DNA from 2 places in the Alteromonas sp. Mac1 genome. Region 1 is predicted to be linked to the other one. Evidence: riboswitches for the same ligand, from Rfam matches in the RefSeq annotation. Region 1 holds a riboswitch; the other holds the start of a gene.
The links. A riboswitch is a leader RNA that binds a small molecule or an ion and turns the genes downstream of it on or off. The one in region 1 is predicted to bind thiamine pyrophosphate.

Region 1 (11,671 bases):
TTCACTATCAATGAAATTGGTGGTGTAGACGACATCGAAGTAATTGAAGCTGAACCTAAGCGTGTATTCGACCGTGAGGCACGACGTGCATTACGTAAGTGGAAATACAAGCCTAAGATTGTTGACGGCAAAGCTGTTAAGCAGACTGGCATGTTCGTACAGCTAGACTTTAAACTGGAGCAATGATCATGATGAAAAATAAATTCAAAATGTCTGCATTTGCTTTAGTGCTTGGTGCCGGTGCAGTGTTTTCTGCACCAGCGGCACTAGCACAGTCTTCACCTGTTATGTGCCCTGGTTATGAAAAAGCCAAAACAACCTTAGTCGGTGAGCGTACAGGTAAAAAAGTTCAAAAAGCATTTGAATTTTACAACGAAGATCAAGTTGATGAAGCGTTAAATATTCTATATGAAATTGACCCTTCTGAAGATTTTGATGCAGCGTATGTAAATCGCTTTATTGGTAACTTATTAGCTGCACAAGAAGGTAAAGGCTCTAAAGCACTTGGTTATTTGAACCAGTCTGTAGAACCTAAAGTATTGAATGATCTCGAGCATTCTCAAACACTTAAGTTATTAGGTGATTTGAACATGCAAGAGAACAAATATACTGATGCGATTAAATGGTATAACGCGTGGATGGACTTTACGTGTAAAGAAGATGCAGACGTTTATACCCGTTTAGCGCAAGCTTATTATGAAGCAGGCCAATTAGATAAGATGATTGAGCCAGCTGACAGAGCAATAGCTCTGTATGATGAGCCGAACAAAAACCCTTATGTGTTAAAGCTAACATCTTACTACGAACGTAAAATGTTTCCTCAAACAGTGGCAGTTGCTGAAGAACTTGTTCGCAACTTCCCAGAGGAGCCACGTTGGTGGACTCAGCTTGGTTTCTTCTACCTTTCAGTAGAAGACTTCGAGAAAGGTTTGTCTACGTTCGAGATGGCTTACATCCAAGGTTACCTTAAGAAAGTAAACGAGATTAAAACGTTATCTCAGTTATTCCAAACAAACGGCATGCCTTTTAAAGCTGCTCAAATTTTGGAAAAACACGTTAAATCTGGTTTGCTTGAAGATGATGCCGATATGCTAGCTAGTATTGCTAACGCATATCACCAGGCTAAAAACTACGACAAAGCAGCTACGCTTTACGCTAAAGCTGCCGCGAAGAGTTCAGATCCTGAGCATTACAGAAAGCAAGGTACCTTGTTGTTAGTTGCTGAAGATTATAAAGGTGCGATTAAAGCGTTAAATAACGCTTTAGAGCGCGGTGTTGAAAACCCTGAAAAAGTTCACTTTACGCTAATGGAAGCGAACTTCTACGCAGGTGATTTCAGAGCAGCGTTTAAGCACGTACAAGAAGCGAAGAAAGATCGCTCACTACGTCGTAATGCAGCGGCTTGGGAGCCTTACATTAAAGAGAAGGCTAAAAACCGCGGTATTAACATTTAGTAGTTATATCGATAAATAAAAAGGCCTCCATTTGGAGGCCTTTTTTTTTGTTAGAAATAAACCAAGTTTTATATAGTTATTGAAGCCAACATATAGCCTATCTTTTTTCTTAATGATTCAGTCAACGCTTTACGACCATTCACGTCCAAGAGTTTTGTAAGCTTATTCGTGGGTAGCGGGGAACGACTAAGTAGTAAAAGAAGTTCAGACGTAACTTCATCCGTTCCACTCGTGCACGCTTTAGTAGGTCTTTCAGTATGTTTAACACACTGTGTGGACACAGAGACCTCAGCGGCCAACGCGTTTATTGCTAAGCTAACTTGGTTTAATGGTCTAGTCGCATTAACGAACTGATTTAGTTTTTTTATTAGTATATTTCGTGTGATAGTCGGAAGCTTACTTATAGGGACAATGTCGGTTGCTTGACTATGGGTAAACAAGCATGACAATACTTCTTGTTGTGGCCCAAAGCGTTCAGAGATACATTTCACAACCAATGCGCTGGTCTCACCGCTCGCTTTATTAGGTTTTTCACCCATATCCACAAGCGTAAAACCGCATTGCTGCCAAAAGTGATTAAGCTTGTCAGAAGCGCCATAAGAGCTAGTCAGTGCATCAATATGTTGTGCAAGGGCTTGTCCGTTAATATAGCTTACAAGGCGCGTACCTAGCCCTTGGCCTTGTAGATGAGGAGCAACTGCTATACGGTTTATTCTCCAATACCGATATGATGCAGTAGCGGGGTTCGCCGTGAGTAGCGTAAGCCTCTGTGCCCCTAAATGTCCTTTAGGGCGCCGGGAACCATCTGCAATTCCTTCACTTACATCTGCTAAAGGGTCGCCACCTTCACAATTTATTATTGCAGCTGCGATTAAACGAAGGTCGTCCCATTGGGTACACAATACGATGTCTGGGCTGTCATAAAGCCGCATGAAGTCATCGGGGGTGGTTTGATAGTGTGCAGCGGCTAACAGTTGCATGACACAGTGTAATTCGTGTTCCGACAATGCAGACACCAAACCTATCCTGTAGTCATTGCTAGATTTATCTGTCGGTGCTTTTCGTTGTAATTCTCGCAGTATTTCTTGCCTTACTCCCCGGCGTGCTTCTCGCGGAACTTCATTGAAGGTATTAAATGACTCTGTTCCTTCAAATAAGCAAATATTATGTATGAGGTTTTCTAACTTATCGTTCTTTGTCCATCGTAGCGGTGTGCTCAATGAAAGGTGCAAAGCGCCTTCAGCGTTAAAAGCCGGTAGCATACGCTGCATAAAACCTTGCCCACTTCCTTCGTATCCCTGCAATGTTGTGCTAATCACGTAGTTATCATGAGCGCTGATTAACATCTTAAGCACAGGTAACGCGAAGGACGCTGCTTCATCAATAATAAGCAAGTCAAAGTCACCATCGATAAGCGTTGGGTTATCTGGCGCAAGCCACTGTGCAGATCCACTTTTCTCACTCTCTGAAGCTTGATTAGAGACTGCTTCACTAACAAAATCCTCAACAGCAAAAGCCGCTTCAGTGACAGTTCCAGCAGTGCTTAACTCATTATCAGTAGTCTTACTTTCTAGTTTATTTTCTTCTGAATTTGGTGAATTTATGCCTATACGAATGTGCTTGAAAAGGGTGCTCGTGTTTTCACGAATGGCGCTTGTGATCACTACTTTCTCGCCCTTTTTCAGCCTTGATGCAACAAACAGCCCTACAAGCGCAGACTTCCCTCTGCCTCTAGGCGCTGTGATGACAGCTTTTCGATTATCTTGCGACCACTTATTTGTCAGGCAATCAAATGCCGCCTGCTGTTCAAGTGATTTGAACTGTGGCCGACGGGTTTGTTCATCATCTACTGGCTGTGTTGCGCGTGCGTTTTCTGAAACTATCCGATTAATAGGGCTTTCAGAGGTAATCGGGGTTAGCCGGTTTATCGAATCAAAGGTATCACTCGCTACTGAATCAGGAATATGGCAGTTGTTGGAATTCCAAATGGCTACATCTGCATCGTTTTTTAGTATTGCTACAAGCCGTTTTATATACGGACTTCGTGATGCAGTAAAACCATGTGAGAGGTGACTAGGGCGGGTGTGCAAATGCCAAGAGTCGAGCGTAGGGCAGCATAAAATGAGACAGCCACCCCATCGAATGGTGCCTGCAATGGCCATGAGGTTTCCAGGGTTAAACCCTTGATGTGAATGTACCACCCCGATATCGCATTCTTTACCCAACAAATGTTTACGGAGCAGTGAGTTCTCAGCGCCTATTTCTTTGACGGTAAGTGAGGGGGAAATATCGCTCAAAATAGACGTTAAACTCTTATTCACCCAGTCATACTCACCAGAAAGCACGAGTAGACGGCGATGCTCAGTATGTCGTGCTTGCGAATAAATAGGGCTAAATAACCATTGAGTCAATTCCGGTGGCGCCATAGGTGTGTTTTTTCGGTATAATTAAGACTTTCTCTGCTTATAGTAACTACTTATCTAAAGGAATTCGAATGCGCTTTCTTTCTCGGCGTCTAGTGATGCCAAACGACTTAAATTATGCCAACTCTTTATTTGGCGGCCGCGCGCTTGAATGGATTGATGAAGAGGCTGCTATTTGGGCAATTTGCCAATTAGAAACCAATTGTTTGGTAACCAAACATATAGGGGAAATTAGTTTTGAGTCTCCTGCACTGCAAGGTGATATTGTTGAGTTTGGTCTTGAGACGAAAGCGGTTGGTAGAACGTCGATTACGGTCAGTTGTTTAGTGCGCAATAAAGCCACCAAAAAAACTATTTGTTTCGCCGATGATATCGTCTTCGTTAAAGTAGACCCAGAATCACGTCAACCAGCAGCGCATGGTAAAACCCTTGAGGCGTTAGTATCTCAAACTAACGAAGAAGTGCGAAAGCTCAATCTCGAATTAGAAGAGCAAAAATAAGCCACATCACACGAATAGCGAGCCTACTGTTACGCCAAGTTAACCGTTTAATATCTTGACGGTTTTGGCGTAACTGGTAGACTTCCCGCTGTATTCGTTATTCATAACGAACGCATATACCAAGGGGTGTCCGTACCGCGGACTGAGATTCACATTATCATTGTGAGAACCCTTACACCTGATCCGGATAATGCCGGCGTAGGGATGGTTGACCACATAGTCGTATCACCTGCCGTACACCCGGATCTTTTTTCTTAAAAAAGAATAAGAGATCCCATGCAAAAACCTATATTTTGTCTTTCTTTACTTGCCGCATCGCTTTCAGTTAGCGCACAAACTACTCAGCAAGAAACACAACTTGATGACGTAGAACGTGTTGTCGTGAGCGGAGACTTTCGCGAAACCGTGTTAGACCAGCTAAGTGCAAGTGCTACCGTTATGAGTGCTAAGCGCTTAAGCAGTCGCCAGCCTACCCATATTGATAGTGTGCTAAATAGTGTGCCGAACGTGAACTTCGCCGCAGGCGCTTCTCGCGGACGCTTTGTTCAAATTCGCGGTATCGGTGAACGTAGCCAGTTTGTAGAGCCTATTAATCCGTCTGTTAGTTTCATCGTTGACGAATTTGATTTCTCTGGTCTTGCAGCAGCAGGACTTATTTTTGATACGCAGCAACTAGAAGTTTACCGAGGGCCTCAGGCCACCTTATTTGGTTCCGGCGCTTTAGCAGGAGCGGTTAAGCTTTCTAGCACCCCTGTTGGCTCAGAGAGTGCTGACTATGTTGAAGTAAGAGCAGGTAATAAAGATAGTTATCGCGTAGAAGCTGCTACAGGTAACGATATCAATCAAGATTGGGGTTATCGCGTTGCACTTATGCATAACCGTAGTGATGGTTTTGTAGAAAATACCGTCGTTAACAGTGACGGCACCGAGCAAAAACGTGATGATACGAATAATCTTGATGAAACTGCTGCGCGCATAAGTGTAGCGGGAAATATTGACGAAAGAAGCACTTTGGCACTAACTTATCGTTGGTATGACATCGACAATGGGTATGATGCGTTTTCTTTAGATAATAATAATCAGACCTTATCTGATGAGCCAGGTTTTGACACCCATCAAACTCATGCTGTGAGTGCTAGAGCCACTACCTCGACTAATGGCGGTGATATTATTCTAGTCGCCACTCACGCCTCCCATAACATCGGTTATGGATATGACGAAGATTGGACTTACGAAGGATTTCACCCTTTCGGGTATACTTCATTCGACGCTTATTTCCGTGATGTAGACACACAAACAGCAGAAGTACGCTTTGTATCTTCAGACAGTGCCGCGTTATTTAATGGCGCGACGGCTTGGACGCTTGGCGCTTTTTATAAAACCAGTGAAGAAGATTTGTTGCGTGAATACACCTATGCATCAGGTGACTTTACCAGTGTGTATGAACCCACCACCAAAGCGGTATATTTACAGACTGAATCTACAATCACCACTAGCCTAACGCTAGTTGCAGGGTTACGTGTAGAAAACTACGGCTTTGACTACTCTGATAACAATGGCCTTGAAAGCAGTCATGATACTACGATGACTGGCGGTAAAGTGGCATTGCAATATACGGGTGAAAAACACTTTTACTACGCCAGTATTTCTCGCGGCTATAAAGGGGCAGGGTATAACCCTGACGAGCGCGTATCAGATGAGCAGCGATTCTTTGATGAAGAATATAACTGGAATTACGAGCTTGGTGTAAAAGGGCCTTTATTAGTGCCTGAACTAACCATGCGAGCAGCACTCTTCTATATGGACAGGGACGATACGCAAGTAAGTAATTTTGATGTTCAAATTCGCGAAGATGGAACACCTGATTTTATCGACATTATAGACAACGCTGATATAGGCACTAACAAGGGGGCTGAGCTAGAGTTGAGTTGGCTGGTAGATGAAAACTGGACCATGAACATGAGTTTGGGCTACCTAGATGCTACCTTCGAAGATTATACGCTGACTGATGGCACTGTGATTGAAAAACAGCGCCAAGCACAAGCACCTGAATACACGGCTAACTTATTTAGTGAGCTATCTATTACTGATGATGTGCTTTGGCGCATCGATATCGACTTTAAAGACAGCTACCGTTTTTCTGATGGCCATGATGTAGAGGCACCTTCGACAACGTTGGTTAACAGTGAAATCGTGTGGTTTTCTGATAATTGGCAAACCAGCGTGTGGGTTAAAAATGCCTTCGATAATGAGTATTACACCAGAGGTTTTGGTGGCTTCAGTAACGACCCTCGTGATGAGTATGCGTTTGCAGAACCTTACTATCAACTAGGTAATGGCCGACAGTTTGGCGTTACCGTTAAATACGAATTCTAGGAGTACACTATGCAAGTCATGGTTGAGCTATCGCTATACCCGCTCGTGGGTGAATACATTGAGCCTATTCAGCAATTTATCGATCGCATGAATAGCTACGGTAATATTGGCGTATTAACTACTTCTACCAGCACGCAAGTATCCGGTGATTACGGACATGTGATGTCTATTCTTGGTAAGGAAATGCAGCGCACTCACGAAGAAGTTGGACAGGCTATTTTCGTGGCGAAGTTTCTAAACTACGATGCCATGCAGGCTAACAAGCAAGCCAGAAAAACTTAAGCATGAGTACATTTTTCACTGAGTTTTTGTCGCAGATAGCGGCCACATCAAAACTGGAATGGTTGGCGGTAGTGCTTGCCATTGCCTATGTGTTGCTTGCGGCTAAACAGAACAGCTGGTGTTGGCTTTGTGCCTTCGCCAGTACGGCTATTTATACCTGGCTGTTTTGGCAGGTGACATTGCCGTTTCAGTCCATGCTGAACTTTTTCTATATGATAATGGCAGGCTATGGTTATTATCAGTGGTCAAAAGGTGGTGATGGAGGCACGGAGAAGCCAGTGCGTTCATGGCCGTTATGGATACATCTTACAATAGTCCCTGTGCTTTTATGCTGTGCATGGGGATTATCTAAATTAGTCACTTCACAATTTAATAGTGATCATTTACTGCTAGATGCGAGTATCCATCTGCTGAGTGTAGTTACCACTTTTATGGTGGCGCATAAAGTTTTACAAAATTGGATTTACTGGTTCTTTATTAATTTGGCCTCCGCCTTTTTATACTTTCAAGTGGGGATGGCATTATCAGCATGCTTATTCCTTGGATACGTAGGATTCTCGATTTTTGGGTACCTACAATGGTTAGCGCAGTGGAATAAGCAAGATGAAACCGGAAACTATCATTCCGCTTTTGAAAGAAGCACTTAATTTATCTGATTCGGCCACAGTGGAACGTCACCCCGCTGGCATAGTGAATCAGGTGTACTATCTCAAAGATGATAATCGTGGGTATGCTGTCAAATGGGTGGGGGAAGATACATTTAGCGGTATCGACAGATTCCATCAATTTGTATTGCAACAGCAACTTGCTGAGCGAGGCATTGCACCAAAGCCTATTTGGTTAAGCGATGATGAATTAATTTGGGTAGAACAATGGGAAGAGGAAACCGATCCTCATCCCAGTATTCGTTCTCCCGAAGCGTTAGCATCAGTACTTGCCCGTGTCCACGCCCTGCCTATCACAGCTAGACCTCTCAACTTATTTTCTCGTTGGTTGCATTATATGCACTCCGCTGGATTGAAAGAAGGCGATGCGCTTTTCGACCGCGCTATTCAACTTCGAGCAAGTTTAGTTAAAAGTGAAGGCAACACAGAAGACTATGTGCTGTGTCACAACGACTTGCTTGCTCATCATGTGGTACGTGACTCAACGCCGTTCATTGTTGATTGGGAATACTCGGCCATGGGTAATCGTTATTTCGATGTGGCTGGGTGTGCAAAGATAAACGCAATGAGTGAAGCGCAAACACGGGCATTAGCCATCGCCTATGCCAAAGAAGTAGGTAAAGATGAAGATGAGGTCTTATCGCAAGTTCAACTTCATATGGAAATCGTTAACGTAACTAACGATTTATGGCTAGCTGCACTTGAGGCTACTAAGCAAAACGCTGGATAAAGTACGCTTTTTGTTTGTTTTCACAGCGCTTTGTTTGTTTAGTAAGCGGTAGTGCATAAGGTAGTAGAAAAATGCTTTACCTTTTAAATGTCATCCGTATAATGCACAGCGCGCTAGGGGTGTAGTTCGAATTGGTAGAACAGCGGTCTCCAAAACCGATGGTTGGGGGTTCGAGTCCCTCCACCCCTGCCACTTTCCCTTCTTGTTTTCTAAATTCAATTTTTATCATTATTTACTTTTCTTAAGCTAAGTTAAACTCAGCAAGTTAGTCATTCTGTATCTGCCATTTTTATTCGCGTTGCCATTTTTAATCGCGTTGCTATACAATGTTAAGTAATTTATCGAAGTTGGATTTTTATGTCGCTTTCTACTTTTCAGCGTGCTGTATTGCAAGAAATGGGAATACCTGTGTGGGTGAGCCAGTCATCGCTGCAAGATGAAAACACGAACTCAGTTGCGACTGATGTTGCTAATAAGCGCTCTGCAAATGATTCTTTTGCAATGGCCAGTAATTATTCACCAGCCATGCCTTCTAATGAAGAAAAGCAAAGCCGGTTGGCACAACTTCGTGCTCAAGTATCATCAGATTCGACCAAAGCCTCTGGCCAAACAAAAGCTACCAGCCCGAAAGCTAGTGATTCGTCGTCAGCGACACCGCGCTCGGTAGATAGCGCTGAAGATAGCAATGTTGATAGCACTGCAAGCAAGAGTGCATCACAAGTGGAGTCTGTTAATGCTTCAAGCCAATTATCCAGCCATTCGTCAAACGTGTTATCCAATCCTGCTTCAAACAATACACCTGCTCTGGTTGAATTAACCCAAGCACAGCGTTTACAGGGCAAGCAGTGGTTACAAGATTTAGATGTTGCGCTCGCGTATCTTCAATTATCCTTCACCAGCACTCAGGTGAAGATAGGGCAAGATGTAGCAGTAACTAACGGTGGCATTGTTTTACCGTCGGCGCCTCACTTACTGACGGCGGCAATGCAAAGGCAGCTGTGGAAAATGCTTTGTGCTTTATCCAACAATGTAAGTTAAGCCTGAAGCGCGTTAAATTTCCTAACTCGGTTGTCCTATTTTGCATATCCAATTAGTTTCAGATACAAGTTGTAAACGCGCATTAGCGCAAGCCCACGGTATTCACGAAGCGTCCCAATTTAAACCTTGGTCTTTTGCAACGTTTGCTGATTGCACTACTGCTCCTTATTTCGGGGCCCTTGCCATAAAAGATGATCAAGTAGTGGGATACGCATTGGTACTTGAAGTGGTTGATGAAGCTACATTAATGGATATTGCGGTAGACAAACGTTGTCGCCAAGAAGGGATAGGGCGGGCGTTAGTGGAGTATGTAAAACAACACGCTCAGCACAACAAAATGACCTCAATGTGGTTAGAGGTTCGAGCCAGTAATATTGGGGCTATCAACCTTTACGAACATACCGGTTTTGAGCATATCGAAGTAAGAAAAGGCTATTATCAAACCGCTAATGGCAAAGAAGACGCTCAAATAATGAAGGCCTCACTTTAAACCCGAGAAGCTAAACCCAAGAAGCTAAACCCAAGAAGCTAAACTAATCAGGCTAAATTAAACACACTATATTGAACACGCAATCGCACAAGTTATACCTTCTCGATCTACCCGCGCACTATCGGTCTACTCCTTTTCTTTGAGACAATACCGTTCAACGTATAATTTGTTAAAAACTAACTAAAGAGGATAAATGCCAAAGGTTATCAATCGGGAGATTGTGCGATTTAAACGGTTTGCAATTAATTTCGTGACTTATCCTGAAGGGCATCGGGTAATGAGACATAACGACCCTGTTAGCGAAGGAAAATACTATAAGTTTAATGTGGTATTAAAGCAGCCAAAAGTGGGTGGGGTGTTTTGTGCCGACAAGGTTATTTTTAACTTATTTAACCGTGTTTATTTCTTTCGACCTGATTTGTACAGTCATAGTGTTACGCCCATTCAACAAGGCCATCGCAAACTATTGTCTGTGGCAATATTATTACCTTAGCCTAACCTTTAGTTACCTAAGCCTTCACGCGCGATAAGGCACCTAATTACGTCGTTAAGGTCTCTATCCGGTGCCGGGTAATTCGCGTATATTGCGCGGCTTGGTGAAACGTCACTTATCGCTCTCATTTTTGTGAAATAGCGCATGCTTTTTCATTTTATAGGTATTGAATATGTCTTCTGCGTTGCCTCCTCCGTCAGTTCAAGCAAAAGGCATTAAAATGCTGTTTGTTTCAGTGTTGTGCTTAGGCTTAAGTTGGCCAGCAATGAAGCTAGGTTTAGATTCCGTAAGTGCTTATTGGATGGTGGCGCTCAGGCTATTATTTGCCTTGCCTGTTATCGCCTTATTTGTGTTTATCACTAAAAAACGATTACCAACGTTTTCACGCCCCGACCGCGCGGTTATCTTTACGGTAGCCTTGGTGCAGTTCATTGGCTCTATGGGGTTAATCACGGTTTGCTTGCAGTACATTCCCGCCGGTACCGCGAGTATTTTGATTTACACCACGCCACTGTGGATGCTGGTGATTGATACCGTGTGGTATCGACAGCGCCCTGCAGCCAAACGCTTTGTATTGACGAGTATCTCTACAGTTGGCGTTGGCTTAATATTGTTCGCGTCGGGCCAGCCTGGTGCTTGGTTACCTTTGTTTGGCATGCTATTAGCTTCGGGGTTGTGGGCAGTCTCTATAAGGCGTGTTTCATTTCACAAATGGCATGGGAGTGTTATTGATGCGGTGTTTTGGCAATTCGCGTTGGCTGGATTAGTAATGCTAGCGATTGCGTGTGCTATTGAGGGGGTCCCCAATTTTGCTGAATACGGGGTGCGAGGTTGGTTGTCACTATCTTACATTGGACCAATCGCTACTGGGTTGGGTTTTGGTCTTATGGTGTCTGCAGGGCCTAAGCTTCCGCCTGAGCGAATAGTACTTATTAGCACGCTAACGCCAATCATTGGTTACGTAAGCTCGGTGCTGTTACTAGGTGAGACCTTGTTGCCCATGGTGATTGTTGGCGCCACTGTAATGCTTTGTGCACTTACCCTCAACGCGTTGCCAAAGTCGGCACTAAAGAAATTGATCTCCAAGGTGCCTGGACAAACCTAATAAATAAACTGGGCAATTAAATAAGTCGCTACAGCTTGAGGCGTGGCTGTATAAAATCTAAAAAAGCCGATATACGAGACGACACTGCACTGTTTCGGTAGTAAACGGCTTGCAC
Region 2 (11,671 bases), 2.1 Mb from region 1:
CAGATACGCCTAAAAAAGCACCGAAGTAAAGCTTAAACAACTGCATTACCGCGTCCATGGTGCGAGCGGTGCCCGATACCATATTGCGTGATGAAAGCTCGGCAAGCCCCATGGTAAGGGCAAGGCCAGGAACAAATACAATTACCGAGGAAAGTACGATAAGAGGGATATTAATACCTGGGTCGATATAAGTACCAATAGCACAAGTTAATAAGGCGGCAATAAAGGCTGTAGCCGGTTCAAGCATTAAGTTAACCCGCTTAGAGCGCTGGGACCAAAGTGTCCACACATAGGCGAGTAAGCCTAACAACCCTGACCAACCAATCTCTGCCCAACTTGCACCCATTAGCATGGCAAAGGCACTGGTAGCCATACCATAAGCGCCACCAGTCAGCCATTTTCCATATGGGCTTCCCATAGCATCTATTTCGTCTAAGCGCTTATCAGCCTCGGCAAGCGTTAAATCACCACTGAGTAATGAACTTGCTAGTTCGTCGGTAAGTGATAACGCATTCATGTCTAAGTCGCCTGGCAGTAGGCGAGATGCATGGTTGTATTCGTCTTCGTGCCTGTCACTCCAAATAACAAAAGTTAATGAAGTTGGGGTAGAAATGAATGAGGCGTGCACGCCCAAGTAGCTAGCTACTTCTAATAAGTAAGCTTCTAGTCGAAAAGCAGGTGTACCGTACTTATGCAGCATTTTGCCAAGCTTTACAATAAATCTCCGAATTTGAATAAATTCTACAGTGTCCAACGACTTGTCCTACTTGGGGGCTATATTTCTAAAAAACTAAGAGTGCATTCACCGCTAAGCACGGCAGCGCGAAACGCCAAGCCTGTTATTTAACATTTAAAAAGGTTTGGCTAAAATTTGCGCGGATTGTAGAGGCAAAATAGATATAACGCAAAAAACATTTATTATTTATTCACGTTAGAAAATCTAATCCATCTTCTTAAGATGGTTTGGGTGGCGGTGGACGATTTCCTGGCGGTCCACGTCGCACATCGCAATGCATACTGTCACCTTCAATAGCGCAACCTGAAGGTGCACTGAAGCAGGCTAAAATTTGGTTACTTCCAGCATCTCCCGCATGGTAGTGGTAACCAATTCCTTCTTGTCCACCAACACCACTTCCATCGATAGCATGCCCACCACAGTCATCAAGATCATCAGGCACTAACCCATCAGGGTGTTTGCGTTCAAAAATAGTAAAACCGTCTAGTGCCACACCTAACATTTTTCCGTGGGTAGAAAGCGCAGTATCAATAGATGAGCACTCGGTAATTGCATGGTAATGGTACCCAACATGCGGGTTAACATGGCCACCGCAGTCATCAAAAGGTGCCAGAGTGTAGGCGCCTAATATGGCATCAACCGGTGCCGGCGCATCCATCTTTACACCGTTAAATGCAAGGCCGACACCACCATGAGGGTCGAATTGGGTAATACGTGAGGCTTTTTCAGGGTAGGCGGGAATGAGGTACTTTTGTGGTTCAACATCTTCTGCGTATTCAGCTTGGCATTCAACGCAGTAGTTCTGATATTTGGGGTCGACATCGGGTCGCGCAGCTGCAAGGCAAGCATCTTTGCTGTCAGTGACTTTAATTTCGCCAGTTTCAGGGTTAAATAGCTGCCAATTGTCGTCACTATAGAAGGTGGCTAGGTTTTCGATAAAATTGCCATCTGCATCGTATACTTCGTTATCATTTAACCAAATACCCGCGTCTTCAGCGGTATCGCTAATATTACGTGGGCACCAAGGGCCTTTGTCGTGGCCAACATCAATTTCACTATTTATGGGCATAGTAACGATGTAACAGCTAGTTTCGGTTCCATCGCTTAATGTACATTCTACAAGACTGTCACTAACTATAACGTCATCAGTAAAGTAGTTGGTAATGGTTGGGAGTGAAGCGGTTGTACTTTGTTTTCTTGCTTCATTTTGGGCGTGGACATGGGCTTCTGAATTGGAATGATCGCCGCAGGCGGTGAGTGTACCAAGGGTTAATACCCCTGCGATCAACGCTAATCTTCTTACATTGATATTCTTCATTGCCATCCTTTTTCCACTGTTAAAACAAAGCTGCTTAGTAATAGTAGCTTACAAAGGGCTTTTTGGATTAACACTCAGAAACAATAAACGTTTACTCATCGCTTAACTAGCATGATGGGAAAGTGTTATAGCTATATCCAGCGACTAGAAATAGGCGAACGCCAGTGGTTAGAAAAAGAGATATACAAAATGGCTAGCTAAAAGCCATCCAGTCTTTCCATACGGGCTCCAATCCTTTCGCTTCAATAGCCGCGGCTACCAAATTTACGGGGCGAGTATCATCTATATCAAACTGGTTAAGCGCTTCTGACGGCGCACTGTAACCGCCTGGTTGAGTTTGTGACCCTGCTGACATCGAGGTAATACCTAATGGCAACACACCATCGCGAAATCGCGCCGATTCACGGGTAGATAGGGACAATTCGGCTTGTGGGTTAAACAAACGGTGAGCGCATATCAATTGCAATAGTTGTGTTTCGTTAGGAAACTGCTGGGTTAATAAATTAGCTGAATCGTTAGTGTTGCCTTCACATTGTCGTAACCTGGGGAAAGAAATCGCCACTCGACTTCGCCAGTAATGTTGCTGAATTAGTTGGCCGTGAAGGGCTGTCATCACACTATCGGTGCGCCAATCACCTAGCCCTAATAAGGCACCTATGCCTATTTTATCGATACCTGCCGCGCCAATACGATCGCTAGCCTGCAAACGCCATAAGAAATCCTGCTTTTTACCTCTTGTATGGTATCGGGCGTAAGCTTGAGGGTTATAGGTCTCTTGGTAAACCAGTACCGCATCCACCCCTAACGACTTTAAGGTTTCGTAGTCTTTTTGTGGCAACGGCTGTACTTCCATCATTACATTGCTCACTTTAGCCTTGATTGTAGGTAACACTTCACTAAAATAAGGCATGCCTACCTTTTGTTCGTGCTCCCCTGTTACCAGCAATACTTGTGAAAACCCCATATCGGTAATGGCGGCTATTTCTCTTTCTATTTGGCTCAGGTTTAGCACCGTGCGTTTTATTTTGTTACTCATGGTGAAGCCGCAGTAGGTACATTCGTTCGCACACAAGTTGGCAAGGTATAGCGGCACAAATAACCCCATGGTATTGCCAAATCGTGCGCGGGTTAGCATTTTAGATTGCGTAGCCATCTCTTCTACATAAGGTGTGGCGGCAGGTGATATCAACGCCATGAAATCATCTAAATTTCGACTTGTTTTAACCAACGCTTGTTCTACGTGCTTGCTGGTTTTGCTTTGGATAGAAAGGGTTATATTCGATAAGTCTTGCGACATGAGTGTGCTTGCTATACGCATGACTAACTACTCCTGCACCAAAAACTGTGTTAAGGGGCTAGAAGGCTTGGCATTTTGCTGTGTGTTGGGCATGCCCGCTTCGTAGGCTTTGCGGCCTATTTCAACGGCCTTAGAAAAAGCACTGGCCATGGCAACGGGGTTGCCTGCGGTAGCAATGGCTGTATTGACTAATACGGCATCAGCGCCCATCTCCATTGCCGCCATGGCTTCGCTAGGTTTGCCAATACCCGCATCAACAATAACGGGCACATTCGCTTGCTCAATAATAATGCGCAAAAAAGGCGCCGTTTGTAACCCTTGGTTGGTGCCAATAGGCGCGCCTAATGGCATAACTGCAGCGCAGCCCACTTCTTCTAATCGCCGACAAAGCACAGGGTCAGCATGGCAATACGGTAGTACATTGAACCCCTTTTTCACCAATGCTTCGGCAGCCTGTAAGGTTTCGATAGGGTCAGGTAAAAGGTGCTGCTGGTCAGGGTGAATCTCTAACTTTATCCATGGGGAACCTAGTACTTCGTAGGCTAACTCAGCGGCAAAAATGGCTTCTTGTGCATTTTTTGCTCCGGAAGTATTTGGCAATAGCGTAACGTCTAATTCTTTCAACAGTGCTAAGGAATTATCGTGTTCAATGTGCGCTGAAAGCCGTTTCATGGCTAGCGTCACCATGGTGCTTTTGGCACTTTTCACACTGCGTTTCATTATGCTAGGCGAGCTAAATTTACCTGTGCCCATTAATAGGCGTGATGAAAATGTCTGGTTAGCTAAGGTAAGCATTTACCCTCCTGCTACAAGCGTGAAAACGTCAAGCTTGTCGTTATGTTGTAAGTGGCTGTCACCCCAAAGAGGCTTGGCTAAAATACTGCCGTTTTTAGCCACAGCAGTGCCGTCTTGGCTTACGCCTTGGGCTGTTAGAAATGCTAACACCGACGTATTTGGTGCACAGTTAGCCTGCTCACCATTTAATGAAATATTTATGTGTGACATTGGCATACCTCGCAGTGTTTATAAGGCGGAAGTGAGAAAGATTGAAACTGTGCGGAGGCCACATTCATGATGGTGTATTGCCCCCACGCAATGTTTACCTTGGGGTTGGCCATATACAGCAGGGCTTGGGTAGCTTGATAGCACGCGGCCATACCTACCACCGGGCCTAAAATCCCTTGGCTGATACAGTCTTCTTGTACTTTGGTTTGGGCAAGCAAGCATGCATAGCAACCATGGTTGTTTTCATTCAACTGCAGGTTTAACGCTTGCCAGCTGTACTGGCTGGCGGCGGCAATAAAAAGTGCTGTGCGCTGGTTAACGCAAGCAGCATTAATGGCTTTTCGGGTAGTGATGTTGTCGCTGCAATCAAGCACGCAATGGGCACCGGATATCAATGAGACTAAGTTACTGCTATTTGCTTGAACCTCGGCCAGTTCAATTTGGGTGTTTGGGTTTACAAGGCGCAATTGGGCATAGCTAGCTTGGGTTTTGTGCTGGCCGATATGTTCTTGGTTGAACAGCACTTGCCGATGAATGTTACTTTTATCCACAGTGTCGTTATCTACCAGCAATACTTTGCCAATACCTGCACCTACCAAATAACGTGCAACCAAGGAGCCCAGCCCACCTAGCCCGATGATAACCGCGTAAGCTTGTTTAAGGCGCGCTTGCCCTTTTTCGTCAATGTCATCTAGCATCAACTGGCGACTATAGCGGCTGATGTCGTCGCTAGATAAGTGCACACTATTCATGGTTAAGTCCGTGTTGAACCGAAGTGCTAACTTTGTCGGTGTCATCATCAATGATATCGCTAATTACCTCGCCACCACTCATCTGTTGTCGCAGGTTGTGATATGCCGCCGCGGGATCCTTTGCTTGCGTAATAGCACGTACTACTGCAATACCCGATACACCAGTACTGGCTACCGGATTAATTCGCGCCAAGTTAATACCGCCAATGGCCACTGTTGGCGTATCTCCACAAAGACGAACGTAACGTGAAAGGCGATCGAGTCCTTGAGGTTTCGATGGCATATCTTTGGTGGTGGTGGGAAATATATGGCCAAGTGCAATGTATGAGGGGTTTAGCCATTTTATACGTTGAAGTTCACAGTAACCGTGGGTTGAAATGCCCAATCTAAGTCCTGCACGCGAGATGGCGTGTAAGTTGGCTGTTTCGAGATCTTCTTGGCCTAAGTGCACGCCGTAAGCACCATGCTTGATGGCTAGCTCCCAGTCATCATTAATAAATAACTGACAGGGCGTGTTTTTTACCATCTCAACAGCCTTAGCAATTTGTAAAGACTTATCATCTTGAGTGCCAAACTTTATTCGTAATTGAATAATCACGGCGCCTGCCTCTACTAGCGCTTCCAATTGCGATATATCGTTCAGTACTGGGTAAACCCCTAACGAAGTGTCGGTTAATCTAGGGAAATGCATTGGGGTTTGACGCCGGATTGGGTCGCTTTCACCAAAGCGAACGGAAGGGTAGTGTACCGGTGTTAATGGAAAACCAACCAATCCTGCGCAATGTATATGATCGGCAGAACAGACGGAATTGGTAGAAAGCAAGGATGCGTTGCGCACTTTATGCAGGTAAGCATTAGCGAGCGTTAGCGCATCTTGAATATCATAGTCGCTTGCCACAAAACCAGCTAATGCACTGGCAAACATGCAGCCTGTACCTCTAAGGTTCCCCATGTTGTCTCGGGGTTGCTGAAAAATTCGAACCGCATGCGTAGACACAAAAGTATCAATGGCTGTACTTTGCCAATGCGCGTGGCCGCCTTTCACGTATACCGCCTTAGCGCCACGGGCGATAAGCACCTTTGCCGCTGCTAACAGTGATTTTTCACAGTGCACAGGCCAGCCTGATAACTGGGATAGCTCTTTCACGTTAGGGGTTACAATATCCACAGCCGCAATAAGCGCATCAACACTTTGTTGGCTAAGTTCACTTAATACACCTCCTGAAGAACTCACCAACACCGGATCCCAAACAACAAAACAACTTGTGCTTTTATATTGTTTTATTTTTGTCACATGCTCACACAAGAACAGGGCTTGTGGTGTGTTTGCAATTGCGCCAATTTTTATTGCCTTAGGGGGAAGTTCGATTTCTAGCGCTTGCCATTGTGCATTGAGCGTTTCGATACTCAATGCCGATGCACTTCGCATTGTTGAATGAGACTGGTTAGCGACTTGTGTGGTTAATACGCATGCATGCACACTTATATCAGCAAGTGTGATGGCGTCGCGGGTAATACCCGCGCCTCCACTTGTATCTATGCCACCAATAACCCACGCAACAGGCTCTTCGCTCATGGCTTGTGTCGCAGCTTTAAGTGTGTCTTGTGTTGAAGCTTCGCTCACGGTAGCTGTACCTTGGTATCGGCACCGTGATATAGCGCGGCGCCAGATTCGTTAAAGGCGGTAGCCATGTCTTGCATGCCTTTTTCCTGATTAGCTTTGGCTACATCTCGCACTTCTTGAGAAATTTTCATAGAGCAAAATTTGGGGCCACACATAGAACAAAAATGTGCCACTTTACCTGAGGCCTTGGGTAGGGTTTCATCGTGATAGGCTCGGGCGGTATGAGGGTCCAATGCTAGGTTAAACTGGTCTTCCCAACGAAACTCAAAGCGAGCTTTCGACATGGCATTATCGCGAATTTGTGCACCAGGGTGACCTTTGGCTAAGTCGGCCGCGTGTGCCGCAATTTTGTAGGTAATTAGCCCTTGCTTAACGTCTTCTTTGTTTGGTAAGCCCAAATGTTCTTTAGGGGTAACGTAACAAAGCATGGCGCAGCCATACCACCCAATCATGGCGGCACCAATGCCTGAGGTAAAGTGGTCGTAACCTGGCGCAATATCGGTAGTTAACGGGCCTAACGTGTAAAAAGGCGCTTCATGACAATGGGTTAGTTGCTCTTCCATGTTGGCTTTAATCATATGCATTGGCACATGTCCTGGGCCTTCAATCATAACCTGAACATCGTATTCCCAGGCTATTTTAGTGAGCTCACCCAAGGTGCGAAGTTCAGAAAATTGTGCCTCATCGTTTGCATCGGCTACGCTGCCTGGGCGTAATCCGTCACCTAAAGAAAGCGATACATCATAAGCGGCACAAATTTCACAAATATCGCGGAATCGTTCGTACAAAAAGCTCTGTTTGTGATGACTTAAACACCACTTGGCCATAATAGAGCCGCCGCGCGACACAATGCCCGTTACTCGATTTGCGGTAAGTGGCACGTATTCAAGCAATACGCCTGCGTGAATGGTGAAGTAATCTACCCCTTGTTCGGCTTGCTCGATAAGGGTGTCTTTAAACAACTCCCAGGTAAGATCTTCAGCCACGCCATTTACTTTCTCGAGGGCTTGGTAGATGGGCACAGTACCTAAAGGGATTGGGCTGTTTCGAAGCAGCCATTCACGGGTTTCGTGAATGTTACGGCCGGTGGATAAATCCATAATGGTATCGGCGCCCCAGCGTGTAGACCACACCAGCTTTTCCACTTCCTCTTCAATAGACGAGGTTACCGCTGAATTCCCAATGTTGGCGTTAATCTTTACTAAAAAGTTGCGGCCAATAATCATGGGTTCTAGTTCAGGGTGGTTTATATTCGCAGGAATAATCGCGCGACCTGCTGCCACTTCTTGGCGAACAAACTCAGGGGTAATGTTCGAAGGCAGGTTGGCCCCGAAGTGTTCGCCTTTGTGTTGCTGACTTAGCGGGCTGTCTTTTAATGCATCACGCCCCATGTTTTCCCGAATAGCAATGTATTCCATCTCGGGCGTGATAATGCCTTGGCGAGCGTAATGCAGCTGTGTCACGTTTTTACCTTCTAGGGCTTTACGTGGTTTTAGCGTTCGGGTGAAGCGAAAATCTTCGGTGACAATATCTTGCTCACGCTGTTTCGCAAAGCGTGACGATACGCCTTCAAGTTCGTATGTATTTTCACGTGCTTTAATCCAGTTGCCTCGTAGCGGCGCTAACCCTTTTTGCACGTCAATGGTCACGTCTGGATCGCCGTAAGGGCCGGACGTATCGTAAACCCCAATGGGTGGGTTACTTTCAAATATGGGGTTTTCTTCGGTGCCGCCTATTAAGCTGTCGTGCTGATGAATCAGTCGCATGGCAACGTTAATATCGTCGCGGCTGCCTGTCTCGTAATGACGAGTAGAATTAGGGTAGGCTTCACCAGCCAATTGATTAATAAAGTTTTGCGCCTGTTGGCGCTGTTCGCGTCGAGTCGACATAGCATTTTCGCCTGTTAGTTTAGGTTATAAAATGCTTGTCAGGAGTGGAGGAGAGAATACAAAGGGCGCAAAAGCATGACCGGTACTACAGGCAAAATCCCGCAGGATAAATTCTTGCCATACTACATGGTTTCACTTTTACAATTTACGACTTACCACTTTGTACTTTCTTGTTCCCTTCGCAGGTATTAGCCTGATCAGGTTCAACGGATCCCGCTTTCGCGGTCTCAGCTCACTGGATTAATTCAGTTGAGCACTCCGACAAGTAACTATATTCAGTATAAAGCGAAAGAAATTTAAATATCAAGCCTTGATTTGGCGTGGTAGGGGGATGGTGTGTTCCTTATAACAAAACTTGAAATTTTAGAGAGGGTTGAGAGGTGTGGGGCCTCTACTGGCAGCATCCATGCTGCAGAAGATTTCTAAGGTGAACGCACTAACACTCTTGTTCAAGGTGGAATTTGGCGGTGAGAGGGCCTGTCTACAGCTTCCATGCTGTAGAAGGTTTCTGAGGAACACACCATCCCCCCTTATAACAAAACTTGAAATTTTAAAGAGGGTTGAGAGGTGAGGGGGCCTCTGCTGGCAGCATTCTGCTGCAGAAGATTTATAAAGTGAACGCACTAATACTTTAGCGCGAATGATATGTATTTGGTGGGGGTTGGCTTGCTCTCGTTAAAGCTTTACACGGGCAACGAGAAGGTAGAATGGGGTAAGTTTGATTAAACTAAATTCACGTAAATAAAAGATAAAAAGACCCCAAAAGGGGCCTTTGCTTACAGGATGTTCGTTGAGCGGTTTTATATCTGTATCCGCAGCTAACCTTTCATAGATTAGAAATTACGTCTTACGGTTACGCCGTAAGTGCGTGGTTTCGCATAAGAGATTTGTGATGTACCGTAGAAACCTGATACGTCAAAACCAATTAATTCGTGATCTGAATCGGTAAGGTTATCTACGTAAGCGGCTACGCTCCATAAATCTTCTTTGTCAGTCCAGGTAATGCGTGCATCAGCTTTGAAATGGCTTTCAATGGTATGCGCCGTAAAGTTTCTCGCGTTGTGGAAAGATTCAGACTGGTATGAACCACTGATTAGCGCTGCAATACTGCCGCTGTCTATATCCCATGTGTAGCGCACTAAACCAGATGATTGCCATTCAGGTGTATACGGCGGGGTAGTGTCTACAAATACGCCTGAAGCCACCTCTAAGTCTTCAACAACGGCATCGGTGTAAGACACGCCGAACATGATGTCTAACGCATCAATAGGGTTTAATAGTAGTTCAACTTCAGCACCGGTAAATTGCGCGTCTTCGTTGAAAACCACACCGGCATTGTTTACCCATGAAAACGACTGATAGTCAGTATAATCATAGTAGAAAATACTACTGTTTAACTGTGCTTTGCCGTCCATTAGGGTTAGCTTCGCGCCCGCTTCATAGGCAAGAAGTACTTCAGCGTCGTAGGTGCTAAAACTGCCGCCTAAAGGCGCGTTGAAGTTACCGGCTTTTACGCCTCGGTTAATACCGGCATATAACAGGGTGTCTGAGTTTGGTTTATAGTCTAACTGTAGCTTTGCAGACCACATGGTTTCATCGTTATCCATGGCTACATCTACTAATGGATCAAGGCTGTAATCTACTTCAATATCACGGTCTACCAAGTTGGCATTTTGGCGTAGCTGGCCGTCCATCGACTTATTTTCACGTACTAATCGTAAGCCCGATACCAGTACTAGTTCGTCGGTTAAATCGTAGTCGATTTGCCCAAATACTGAGTATGAATCGGTATCGATAGTGGCTAATGTGTTTTGTTCTTCACCGGCCAAATAGCCGCCTGTTGGGCTTGCGGCTAGACCTTGTAAGTAGTCGGTTTCAATGCTTAAGTAATAGAAACCTGCTACCCATTTACTGTTCATGGTGTTGCCGCTTACTCGCAACTCTTCACTGAACTGGGTAATGTCGCCATCTGACTGGAAAATTAATTCTGGTGAGGCGGTTTGATCTGAATCTAGGCCGATAACGCGAGTAAAGTTCTTCCAGTCGGTCACCGAGGTAAAAGTGAAGTCGTCAAAATCATATTCGTAAGTTGCTGCTAGGCCGCGAGACTTAATTTTGTTTTGATCTTCAAAGGCGAAGTCTTTATTTACTTTTTCGCCGCTTCCATCAGGGTCGATATTACCGTTAAAGTCACCGCCTTGAACTGGGCGCAGTGGGTCGCCGTTAAAGTTACCATCTACACAAGCGCCAGCTTGAATAGTGTCACAACCTAGTGGATCGTCAGCGGCATAAATAACATCAATAACATTGCCAGCAGCGTCTTTTACTTCTGTGGTATTAACCACTTGATAAGGGCCTTCACTTTTGGTCGTATCTGCCCAGTTTGCACTAACTAATAGGTTTGAATTAGCGCTTAAATCAAAGTTTAACTGAGCACGGAATGCCTTGGTATCGTCGTTGTAACCGTCTTCACCGCCGCCAATGCTGCCCGCACGAGTATCTGGCGCGGCTTCATCTTCATACACGTTCTCAAGGATGTTGCCCATCTTGTTTGCCATCACCGAGATACGGCCAGATACTTTGTCGCTTAGTGCGCCCGATACCGCACCTTCAAACCGTTTTTGTTCGAAGCTAGCAAAGGTGAGTTCAGCGTAACCTTCCACTTCTTCGGTAGGCTTCGCTGTAATGGTATTTACCATACCGCCAGTGGCGTTCCGGCCAAAAAGGGTGCCCTGTGGGCCTTTCAAAATCTCAACACGGGCGATATCGAATAAACCAAATGTTTGCGCTTGTGTACTGGCTAAGTACCCGCCATCTACGTATACCGCCACCGGAGCTTCAGCAATGTCTGCGTAATCGTTTTGTACCACACCACGAATATTAAAGATGGCGCGTTGACCACCAATATCACCAGCTAGGGAAACACCTGGCGTAAATGCAATTAGGTCGGTGCTGCTTTCAAAACCCAATGACTCCATTTGCTCGCCACTGAATGCCGTTACCGCAATACTTACGTCGTTTATGTATTGCTCACGCTTTTGCGAAGTAAC

Region 2: linked by a shared signal. The riboswitch ahead of thiC (phosphomethylpyrimidine synthase ThiC) and the one ahead of AV939_RS09585 (TonB-dependent receptor) in region 1 are both predicted to bind thiamine pyrophosphate.

What each region holds. Positions count from the first base shown of each region.
Region 1 is NZ_CP013932.1:2,248,491-2,260,161, reverse strand. It holds gene AV939_RS09605 (energy transducer TonB) at 1-186, shown strand, start outside; gene AV939_RS09600 (tetratricopeptide repeat protein) at 189-1,454, shown strand; gene AV939_RS09595 (GNAT family N-acetyltransferase) at 1,523-3,865, opposite strand; gene AV939_RS09590 (acyl-CoA thioesterase) at 3,949-4,377, shown strand; TPP riboswitch at 4,490-4,599, shown strand; gene AV939_RS09585 (TonB-dependent receptor) at 4,654-6,753, shown strand; gene AV939_RS09580 (YkoF family thiamine/hydroxymethylpyrimidine-binding protein) at 6,763-7,035, shown strand; gene pnuC (nicotinamide riboside transporter PnuC) at 7,038-7,682, shown strand; gene AV939_RS09570 (phosphotransferase) at 7,639-8,430, shown strand; tRNA gene AV939_RS09565 (tRNA-Trp) at 8,546-8,622, shown strand; gene AV939_RS09560 (hypothetical protein) at 8,788-9,468, shown strand; gene rimI (ribosomal protein S18-alanine N-acetyltransferase) at 9,509-9,958, shown strand; gene AV939_RS09550 (hypothetical protein) at 10,152-10,451, shown strand; gene AV939_RS09545 (DMT family transporter) at 10,624-11,556, shown strand; gene AV939_RS09540 (LysR substrate-binding domain-containing protein) at 11,585-11,671, opposite strand, start outside.
Region 2 is NZ_CP013932.1:168,087-179,757, forward strand. It holds gene AV939_RS00685 (threonine/serine ThrE exporter family protein) at 1-754, opposite strand, end outside; gene AV939_RS00690 (YHYH protein) at 954-2,054, opposite strand; gene thiH (2-iminoacetate synthase ThiH) at 2,248-3,372, opposite strand; gene AV939_RS00700 (thiazole synthase) at 3,379-4,146, opposite strand; gene thiS (sulfur carrier protein ThiS) at 4,147-4,356, opposite strand; gene AV939_RS00710 (HesA/MoeB/ThiF family protein) at 4,344-5,108, opposite strand; gene thiE (thiamine phosphate synthase) at 5,101-6,732, opposite strand; gene thiC (phosphomethylpyrimidine synthase ThiC) at 6,729-8,621, opposite strand; TPP riboswitch at 8,779-8,892, opposite strand; gene AV939_RS00725 (TonB-dependent receptor) at 9,455-11,671, opposite strand, start outside.